Regions from separate parts of the Bradyrhizobium sp. CCBAU 25338 genome, predicted to be linked through region 2. Evidence: riboswitches for the same ligand, from Rfam matches in the RefSeq annotation. Region 2 holds a riboswitch; the other holds the start of a gene.
The links. Region 2 has a riboswitch for glycine ahead of gcvT (glycine cleavage system aminomethyltransferase GcvT). Riboswitches for the same ligand answer to the same signal wherever they lie in the genome.
Positions count from the first base shown of each region.

Region 1: another riboswitch for glycine. It lies ahead of ACM42_RS34890 (D-amino acid dehydrogenase); the one in region 2 lies ahead of gcvT (glycine cleavage system aminomethyltransferase GcvT).

Region 1 covers NZ_LFKY01000043.1:267,549-272,938, forward strand. Annotated here, with positions in the region: gene ACM42_RS34880 (ABC transporter substrate-binding protein) at 49-1,656, opposite strand; gene ACM42_RS34885 (M20/M25/M40 family metallo-hydrolase) at 1,926-3,056, shown strand; glycine riboswitch at 3,238-3,342, shown strand; glycine riboswitch at 3,346-3,464, shown strand; gene ACM42_RS34890 (D-amino acid dehydrogenase) at 3,534-4,835, shown strand; gene ACM42_RS34895 (ABC transporter permease) at 5,014-5,390, shown strand, end outside.
Region 2 covers NZ_LFKY01000043.1:411,025-416,414, reverse strand. Annotated here, with positions in the region: gene gcvP (aminomethyl-transferring glycine dehydrogenase) at 1-2,051, opposite strand, end outside; gene gcvH (glycine cleavage system protein GcvH) at 2,325-2,693, opposite strand; gene gcvT (glycine cleavage system aminomethyltransferase GcvT) at 2,704-3,852, opposite strand; glycine riboswitch at 3,999-4,087, opposite strand; gene alaS (alanine--tRNA ligase) at 4,311-5,390, shown strand, end outside.

The DNA of each region.
Region 1 (5,390 bases), 140 kb from region 2:
CGGCGCCGCGTGGCGATCCGGACGAAGGTTGCGTCGAGAACGCCTCGCCTACTCCGACTTGCTGACGTTCCAGAACAGCGGCGTCGCCGGACCGTCGAGCAGGCCGGTCAGCGATTTGCGCCAGCCGCTCGGCAGCAGATACTGCCCCAGCGGGATGTAAATCACCTGATCGTACGCCTCCTTCTGGATCTCGGCGGCGATCTTCTTCTGCTCGTCGAGCGAGGATGCGCGGACGAACGCGTCCTTGAGCTGCTCGATCTTGGCGTCTTCCGCCCAGCCGAACCAGCCCTTCTTGCCCAGGCCGCTGATCGAGAGATTGGCGATCGGGTTCGCAACGTCGGCCGCGACCCAGTTGGTGAAGAACATGTTCCAGCCGCCCTCCTTCGGCGGCTTCTGGCTGGCGCGGCGGCTCACCACCGTCTGCCAGTCAGTCGCTTGCAGGTCGACCTTGAAGCCGGCTTCGCGCAGCAGCTGGGCCGCAACGATCGGCTGCGCCTTCAATGTCGTGACGTCCCCGGGCGCCATGATCACGATCGGCGTGCCGTCATAGCCGGACTCGGCGAGCGCCTTCTTGGCTTCCGCCATGCCATTGCCCTTGATCAAGGTTTCGGCGCCGACGTCAGTCTCGAGCGGCGTACCGCACACGAAGAACGCGCCGCAGATCTTCTGATATTTCGGGTTGCCGACGAGTGCATCGAGAACGTCCTTCTGGTTCATCGCCAGAAGGGCGGCTCGCCGCACCTTCACGTTGTCGAACGGCGGATGCAGGAAGTTCATCCGGCCGAGCGTCTGGAAGCCGAACTTGTTGGAGACCTCGAGCGTGAGCTCCTTGTTCGCTTCGAGCACCGGCAGCATGTCGTAGGGCAGGTTCTCCATGAAGTCGATGTCGCCCGACTGCAGCGCATTCACCGCGGTCTGCGAGTCCGGCATGGTGATCCACTCGACGCGGTCCACCTTCACCACCTTGCCGCCGGAGGTCCAGCTCGCCGGCTCCTTGCGCGGCACGTAGTCGGTGTTCTTGACGTAGACCGCCTTCACGCCGGGCTGGAATTCCGAGGCCACGAACTTGAAGGGACCCGAGCCGATCTGCTCGGGGATCTGCTTGTCCGGCGGCGTCTCGGCGAGGCGCTTCGGCATCATGAAGGCAACGCGCGAGGACGGCTTGCCGATGGAATCGAGCACCAGGCCGTAGGGCTCCTTCAGCTTCAGCGTGATGGTCTTGGCGTCGGTCGCCTCGATGCTCGCCGTGAAGTCCATGAGCTTCTGGCCCATGCCGTCGACCGCGGCCCAGCGCTTCAGCGAAGCGACGCAGTCCTCCGCCGTCACCGGCGCACCGTCATGCCACTTCAGGCCGTCGCGCAGCGTGAAGGTATAGGTGAGCTTGTCGTCGGAGATCTTCCAGTCCGCCATCTGCGGCTGGATCTTGAAGCTCGAATCCGGGGCCACCAGCGTGTCGTAAACCATGTAGCCATGGTCACGCGTGATGTAGGCCGTGGTGAAGATCGGGTCGATGATGCGCAAATCCGAATGCATCACCGCCGTGATGGTCTTGCCGGCCGCAAGCACTGGCGAGGCCAGCGCGGTTGAAAGCGCGACGACCGACAGCGCAAGTTTGGAGGCGAACGCGCGACGCCCCCGGCGCATGAAGTGGAACATAGAAAGTTCTCCTGACGTGAAACTGTTCAAAGGCAGGTCATTGGTTGAGCATGCGGTTCATTCGTTGGGCGAACTAACCTCATGCAATGCCTTTATCTTTTTGAGACTTGCAGACAGTGCCGAGCGCGTCAATCCGGTTTCGTCGCAGGCCCTCACGGCGCGCGCACGGGCTCCACAAAGATCGGTTTGGCTCTACAACACCTTCCGCTTGTCCTGCCCCGCGCCGATGCAATGCGCGTTCCATCTTTCGAAGCTTGAGAGACATTAAGATGAATCCTGCCAATCTTCCCTTTGATTCCGAGGCGATGCTCGAGGGCCTGCGCGGCTGGGTCGAATGCGAGAGTCCGACTTGGGATGCAGCCGCCGTGGACCGCATGCTCGATATCGCGGCGCGGGATATGGCGATCATGGGTGCGACGATCGAGCGCATCGCCGGCCGCCAGGGCTTTGGTGGCGTCATCCGCGCGCGCTTTCCTCATCCCAAGCAGGGCGAGCCGGGCATCCTGATCGCCGGACACATGGATACCGTTCATCCGGTCGGCACCATCGAGAAGCTGAAATGGCGGCGCGAGGGCAACAAGTGCTACGGCCCCGGCATCTACGATATGAAGGGCGGCAATTACCTCTCGCTGGAAGCGATCCGGCAACTGGCGCGCGCGTCGTTCACCACACCGCTGCCGATCACCGTGCTGTTCACGCCGGATGAGGAAGTCGGCACGCCTTCGACGCGGGACATCATCGAGGCGGAAGCTGCGCGCAATAAATACGTGCTGGTGCCGGAGCCCGGCCGCGCCGACAACGGCGTCACGACCGGACGCTACGCCATCGCGCGCTTCAATCTCGAAGCGACGGGACGGCCGAGCCACGCCGGCGCCACGTTGTCGGCCGGACGCTCGGCGATCCGCGAGATGGCGCGGCAGATCCTCGCGATCGACGCGATGACGACGGAGGACTGCACCTTCTCGGTCGGCGTCGTCCACGGCGGACAATGGGTCAATTGCGTTGCGACGACCGCAACGGGTGAAGCGCTCTCCATGGCCAAGCGTCAGGCCGATCTCGACCGCGGTGTCGAGCGGATGCTGGCGCTGTCGGGCACCAGCAACGACGTCACGTTCAAGGTCACGCGCGGCGTGACGCGTCCGGTTTGGGAGCCGGATGCCGGTACCATGGCGCTCTATGAGAAGGCGCACGGCATCGCCAAATCGCTCGGCGCGGAATTACCGCACGCTAGCTCCGGCGGCGGCTCCGACGGCAACTTCACCGGCGCGATGGGAATCCCCACGCTCGATGGCCTCGGTGTGCGCGGCGGCAATGGCCACACGCTGGAGGAGTTCATCGAAGTGGATAGCCTGGTCGAGCGCGGCCGGCTGATGGCGGGATTGCTGGCGACGTTGGAATAGTGAATTCGTCATTCCGGGGCGATGCGACAGCATCGAACCCGGAATCTCGAGGTCCCGGGTTCGATGCTTCGCATCGCCCCGGGACGACGAGGCGGGCTTTGCACTGCACAATACGTCGGCAGTCGCGGTCGAAATTTAGCCTTGTCTAAAAATGAGGCGTATCGTACTGCTCGGCCGTCCACGCGATGATGCGGGAGAGATCGCGGCGAAGGCTTTCAGCTTTCGTTGCGGCGCCGACGGAGCAACCGCCCCGGAAACTCTCAGGCAAAAGGACCGTTTCGTCAGGACGATCTGGAGAGAGGCGACGCGATTTCAGGCAGTCGTGACGTCCACCGAAGGGGATAGTCCGTCGCAAGACCTCGATAGAGGTGGCGCGCCGGATCAAGCTCTCAGGTAACCGTGACAGATGGGGCGCCGCCAACGGCCTTTCGGCCGGCGGTCAGCCGACTCTAACTCACGGGAGCCCCGAACCTAGCCATGACCCATATTGCCATCATCGGCGCCGGCATCACCGGCGTCACGACCGCCTATGCCCTGCTCGAACGCGGCTACAAGGTGACCGTGCTCGACAAGCACCGCTACGCCGCGATGGAGACGTCCTTCGCCAACGGCGGGCAGCTCTCCGCATCGAACGCCGAAGTGTGGAACAGCACCGCGACGATCCTGAAGGGCTTGCGCTGGATGTTCCGGCGCGACGCGCCGCTGCTGATGAACCCGCGGCCGAACTGGCACAAATATTCGTGGATGAGCGAGTTCGTCGCCAACATCGGCAACTACCGCGCCAACACCATCGAGACCACGCGGCTCGCGATCGAAGCGCGCAGGTATCTGTTCGACATCGCGGCACGCGAAGGGATCAACTTCGATCTCGAACGCCGCGGCATCCTCCACATCTATCGTGACAAGGCCGGATTCGAATCCGGTCTGCGCGTCAACACGCTGCTGCAGGAAGGCGGCCTCGACCGCCGCCCGGTGACGTCGGAGGAAATCCGCGCGATCGAGCCGACACTGCGCAAGGACTATTATGGCGGCTTCTACACGCCGTCGGATGCGACCGGCGATATCCACAAGTTCACCCGCGGGCTGGCGGAAGCCTGCAAGCGGCGTGGCGCGACCTTCATCCACGAGGCCAATATCGATTCGATCGCACGTGCCGGCAGCGGCTTCGTCATCGGCTGGGCCGATCTGGCCGCGAGCGATGCCGTCGCGGCCGCGCGCGGCGCACTGAACGCGGACGGCGTCGTGGTCTGCGCGGGCGTTGCCAGCCGTCACTTCGCCGCCCTGCTCGAGGACCGCGTCAACGTCTATCCGGTCAAGGGATACTCGATCACCGTGCAGCTCGACAGCGCCGAAAGCCGCAACGCCACCCCGACGGTGAGCCTGCTCGACGAGGCCGCCAAGATCGTCACCAGCCGGCTCGGCGCCGATCGTTTTCGCGTCGCCGGCACCGCCGAATTCAACGACTTCAACCGCGACATCCGCGCCGACCGCGTGCAACCGCTGATCGAATGGGTACGCAACAACTTCCCCGCCGTCGAAACGTCGCGCGTCGTGCCGTGGGCCGGGCTGCGCCCGATGATGCCGAACATGATGCCGGTCGTGCGCGCAGGGCGGATACCAGGCGTGTTCTTCAACACCGGCCACGGCCATCTCGGCTGGACTCTGTCGGCGGCGACGGCGCAGATGATCGCCCAGACCATCGACGGCTGGCGCGGCCTCAACGCTCCACCGACGACACCTTCACTTGGGGTTGAGCATGAACTGCGACATGCATCCTGAGTGGTCGATATTGGGGACATGCCGGCCTCTTGCTACGGCGCAGCCCTTGGCACACAATTTGCCCTAAGAGGACGGCGTCTCCGGGCGGCCTTTCCAGCCCAAGTGTTAGGCATGATAGACACGACAGAGTTCACGGGAGCCTTGATGTTCCACACGTTCCGTAGCCGGAGATAAGTGCATGCTGGGTTATCTTATTCGACGCGTTCTGGCCGCGGTGCCCGTGATGGGCGTCGTCGCGCTGTTCGTGTTCCTGCTTCTGCGGCTGACGCCGGGCGATCCCGCCGCGATTCTCGCCGGCGACAACGCGACGCCGGAACGGCTCGAGCGCATCCGCACCTCGCTCGGCCTGAACGAGCCCCTGATCGTGCAGTTCATCACCTGGGTGAACAAGCTGCTGCACGGCGACCTCGGAACCTCGCTGATCTCCAACCTGCCGGTGATGAAGATGATCGGCCAGCGCGTCGAGCCGTCGATCTCGATCGCGCTGTCGACCATCATCCTCGCAGTCATCGTCGCGGTTCCCTTGGGGGTGGTCGCGGCCTGGAAGCACGGCAC
Region 2 (5,390 bases):
CCGACCTGCGCGTTGAGGTTGGCGCCGTCGAGATACACCTGGCCGCCATGGCCGTGCACGATGTCGCAGATCTCGCGGATATGCTCCTCGAACACGCCGTGGGTCGAGGGATAGGTGATCATGACCGCGGCTAGGTCGCTCGAATGCTTCTCGGCCTTGGCGCGGAGATCGTTGACGTCGACGTCGCCGTTCTTCTCGCAGGCGACCACCACCACCTCCATGCCGGCCATCGCGGCCGAGGCCGGGTTGGTGCCGTGGGCGGAGGAGGGGATCAGGCAGATCTTGCGGTGGCTCTGCCCGCGCGCGACATGATAGCCGCGGATCGCCAGCAGCCCGGCATATTCGCCCTGCGCGCCCGAATTCGGCTGCAGCGAGATCGCGTCATAGCCGGTGATGTCACACAGCCACTTCTCCAGCCGCGCGAACAGCGCGTGATAGCCGGCGGCCTGCTCGCGCGGCACGAACGGGTGCAGCGTCGCGAACTCCGGCCAGGTCAGCGGCATCATCTCCGTGGTCGCGTTCAGCTTCATGGTGCAGGAGCCGAGCGGGATCATGGCGCGGTCGAGCGCGAGGTCGCGATCGCTGAGCTTGCGCATGTAGCGCAGCATCTCGGTCTCCGAGCGGTGCGCGTGGAAGACCGGATGGGTGAGGAACGGGGTGGTGCGCTTCAACGTCTCCGGCAGCGCCTCGCGCGTCCCGGCGTCGATCTCGGCATAGGCGAATGTGCCGCCGAAGGCGCGCCAGACCGCTTCGACCGTCGCAGGCGTCGTGGTCTCGTCGAGCGCGATGCGCAGAGCCGCATCACCGATGCCGAGATTGATCCTTTCGGCCGCGGCGCGCGCAACGATCTCGGCGCGCCTGCCGCCGGCATCGATGCTGAGCGTGTCGAAGAAGTTTTCGGACTGCGGCGCAAAGCCGAGCTTGCGCAGGCCGCTCGCGAGCACGGCGGTGCGGCGGTGGACGTTGCGCGCGATCTGCGAGAGCCCCTCGGGGCCGTGATAGACCGCATACATCGAGGCGATCACGGCGAGCAGCACCTGCGCGGTGCAGATGTTGGAGGTTGCCTTCTCGCGGCGGATGTGCTGCTCGCGGGTCTGCAGCGCGAGGCGGTAGGCAGGCATGCCGCGGGAATCGACGGAAAGGCCGACGATGCGGCCGGGCAGCGAGCGCTTCAGCGCATCGCGCACCGCCATATAGGCCGCGTGCGGTCCGCCATAGCCCATCGGCACGCCGAAGCGCTGCGCCGAGCCGATCGCGATGTCGGCTCCGAGCTCGCCGGGTGAGGCCAGCAGCGTCAGCGCCAGCAGGTCAGCGGCAACGATCGCAAGCGCGCCCTTGGCCTTCAGCGCCGCAATCGCAGGCCTGAGGTCGCGCAATGCGCCCGACGTTCCCGGATATTGCAGCAGCGCACCAAGCACGTCAGTCTCAGCGAGATCGGTGAGGGGATCGCCGACGATCAGGGTCCAGCCCAGCGGCTCGGCGCGGGTCCGCATCACGGCCAGCGTCTGCGGATGGACGTCCTTGTCGACGAAGAAAGCCTTCGCCTTCACCTGCGAGTGCCGCTCCGCGAGCGCCATCGCTTCGGCCGCCGCGGTGGCTTCGTCGAGCAGCGAGGCGTTGGCGACGTCGAGCCCGGTGAGGTCGCAGATCATGGTCTGGAAGTTGAACAGCGCCTCCAGCCGGCCCTGGCTGATCTCGGGCTGGTAGGGCGTATAGGCCGTGTACCAGGCCGGATTCTCCAGAATGTTGCGCTGGATCACCGCGGGCAGGATCGTGCCGGAATAGCCTTGGCCGATCAGCGAGGTGAAGACCTGGTTCTGACGCGCGAGCTCGCCCATATGCGCGATCGCCTCGGTTTCGCTGAGCGGCTTGCCGAGGTCGAGCGGGGCGGTCTGCCGGATTGAAGCCGGCAGCGTCTCCGCCATCAGCGCGTCCACGCTTTTCGCGCCGACGGTCTCCAACATTGCGGTGACGTCGCGCGCCGAGGGGCCGATGTGGCGGCGGACGAAAGAGGCGGCGGTATCGCCGTTGGATTTGCGGTGCGCGGTCATCATGGGTCCTCGCTTCAGGTCATCTGTCGTCGTCACGCCCCTCAGTTCAGGGGCAGTCGCATAAGCGGATCACGTTCCTTCGGCACCACCGTGCCACAAACTCGTCATGCCCGGGCTTGTCCCGGGCATCCACGTTCTTCGTGCCGCGAGGAGGCCGTGGATGGCCGGGACAAGCCCGGCCATGACGATGTGGAGACATCGCGCGTACGCCCTCATCTGCGATACTCCTGCGCCTTCGCGGGCCATGGCGATGTGGAAAGATCGCGCTTCATCTCACGCCGTATGGGCCTTGTAGGCGGCTTCATCCATGAGGCCGCCGAGTTCGCTCTTGTCGGCAATCTTGATCTTGAAGAACCAGGCTTTGCCTTGCGCATCCGAGTTCACCAGCGCCGGCTCGGCGGCAAGCGCCTCGTTCGCCTCGAGCACTTCGCCTGTAACAGGCGCGTAGACGTCGGAGGCGGCCTTCACCGATTCCACGACGGCGGCGGCTTCGGCCTTCTTCAAGCTCCGGCCGACCTTGGGCAATTCGACGAACACGACGTCGCCGAGCTGCTGCTGGGCGTAGTCGGTGATGCCGACCGTGGCGGTATCGCCGTCGATCGCGAGCCATTCGTGGTCGGAGGTGTACAGCGTCGTGGTCATTGTCTTGTCCTCAGCGTTTGTAGGTGTTTTTCACGAAGGGCATGGCGGCGACAGCGAGCGGCAGGCGCTGGCCGCGCACCTCGGCGAAGAGTTTGGTGCCGAGCGCGCTCAAATTCGTGGGCACGTAGCCCATCGCGACCGGCGCATTCAGGCTCGGGCCGAAACCGCCCGATGTGACCTTTCCGATCGGCTCGCCGCCGGCCTGATCCGCAAACAGCAGCGCGCCCTCGCGCACCGGCGCGCGGCCCAGGGCGAGCAGGCCGACGCGGCGGCGGGACGCGCCGTTATCGAAATGCGCGAGGATCTTCCCGGCGCCGGGAAAGCCGCCGGCGCGCATCCCGCCGCTGCGACGGCTCTTCTGCACCGACCATTCCAGCGCGGCCTCGACCGGCGTGGTCGCGGTGTCGATGTCGTGGCCGTAGAGGCAGAGCCCGGCTTCGAGCCGCAGGCTGTCGCGGGCGCCCAGGCCGATCGGCAGCACGTCCGGGTTTTCGAGCAGCGTTTTTGCCAGACGCTCCGCATCGGCCGCGGGGACCGAGATCTCGAACCCGTCCTCGCCGGTATAGCCGGAGCGCGAGACGAAGCACTTGAGGCCGGCCACCTCTTGCGGGCCGGAATCCATGAATGTCATGGACGGCGCCCCTGCACACAATTTCGCCAGCGCCGCTTCCGCCTTCGGGCCCTGCAGCGCGATCAGCGCGCGGTCGGCCAGAGAATCGATGACGCAATCGTCCGCGAGGTGCGCGCGCAGATGCGCCTCGTCCGCTTCCTTGCAGGCGGCGTTGACGACCAGGAACAGGTGGTCGCCGAAATTGGCGACCATGAGATCGTCGAGAATCCCGCCTTCCGCATTGGTGAACTGGGCGTAGCGCTGCCGGCCCGGTGCAATCGCCACGATGTCCTGCGGCACCAGCCGTTCCAGCGCGCGGGCGGCGTCCTCGACCTTGCCCGACTTCGGCCGCAGCGCGAGCTGCCCCATATGGGAGACGTCGAACAGGCCGGCCGCGGCTCGCGTATGGAGGTGCTCCTTCAGCACCCCCGCGGGGTACTGCACGGGCATATCATAGCCAGCGAACGGCACCATCTTGCCGCCGAGGGACACATGCAGGGCGTGGAGGGGCGTATGTCGGAGAGATTTCTGGTCGGCGGGTACTGGCATCACAGGGGTCCTCGGCGGTTCCCCGGGGACGATTCCCCGGGCCAACCAGTCGAAGCCCCATCTGTCGCTGTGCCTGAGAGTATTATCCCGTCGGCGGGTGCCACCCGGGTTCTTAGGCCCGTCGGCGCCTCTTTCCAGATGCTGTCAAAGCCACGCGGTCCTTTTGCCTGAGAGTTTCCGGGGCGGTTGCTCCTTCGGCGCCGGCAGTAAAGCCGGTCTCTCCCGACGTGGCCGTACGATATAGATGGTTACAGACCACAGGGCGGCCAAGCCTGTCAACGCGGCGGTTTCGCCTTTTCAACCGGGATTGCGCGCCTGCGGCAACCCTCTGATCTCCTTGCACAGTTTCTGGACACTGAAGCAGGCCTTGTCTAAAAGCGCTTTGGCCCGCAGATATCAGCCCTAACCTCCGGTTTGGATGGCAGGAAGCGGGTCCAAGCACACCCGATTGGATGAACATGAGCGGCGTCAACGAGATCAGGTCGACCTTTCTGAACTTCTTTGCCGAGAACGGCCACGAGATCGTGCCGTCCTCGCCATTGGTGCCGCGCAACGACCCCACGTTGATGTTCACCAATGCCGGCATGGTGCAGTTCAAGAACGTCTTCACCGGCGTGGAGAAGCGGCCCTATCAGCGCGCCACCACCTCGCAGAAATGCGTACGCGCCGGCGGCAAGCACAACGACCTCGACAATGTCGGCTACACCGCGCGCCATCTCACCTTCTTCGAGATGCTCGGCAACTTCTCGTTCGGCGACTATTTCAAGGAACGCGCGATCGAGCTCGCCTGGAAGCTGATCACCGCCGAGTTCGGGCTGAAGAAGGACAAGCTGCTGGTCACGGTCTATCACACCGACGACGAGGCGGCGGGCCTGTGGAAGAAGATCGCCGGCTTCTCCGACGACCGCATCATCCGCATCCCGACCTCGGACAATTTCTGGGCGATGGGCGACACCGGCCCGTGCGGCCCGTGCTCGGAGATCTTCATCGACCGCGGCGAGCACATCTGGGGCGGGCCTCCGGGCTCGCCGGAGGAGGACGGCGACCGCTTCCTCGAATTCTGGAATCTCGTGTTCATGCAGTTCGAGCAGGTGACGAAGGAGGAGCGCCAGCCGCTGCCGCGTCCCTCGATCGACACCGGCATGGGCCTGGAGCGCATGGCCTGCATCCTCCAGGGCGTCGAGAGCGTGTTCGAGACTGACCTGTTCCGCAACCTGATCGATGCGACGGCGTCCGCGCTCGGCACCGGGCCGAACGAGCAGACCGTGGCCTCGTTCCGCGTCATCGCCGACCATCTGCGCTCCTCGGCCTTCCTCGTCTCCGACGGCGTGCTGCCCTCGAACGAGGGCCGCGGCTACGTGCTGCGCCGGATCATGCGCCGCGCCATGCGCCATGCGCAGCTGCTGGGCGCCAAGGAGCCGCTGATGCATCGGCTGGTCTGGGCGCTGGTCCGCGAGATGGGCCAGGCCTACCCCGAGCTGATGCGCGCCGAAAAGCTGATCGAGGAAACGCTGCGGCTGGAAGAGACCCGCTTCCGC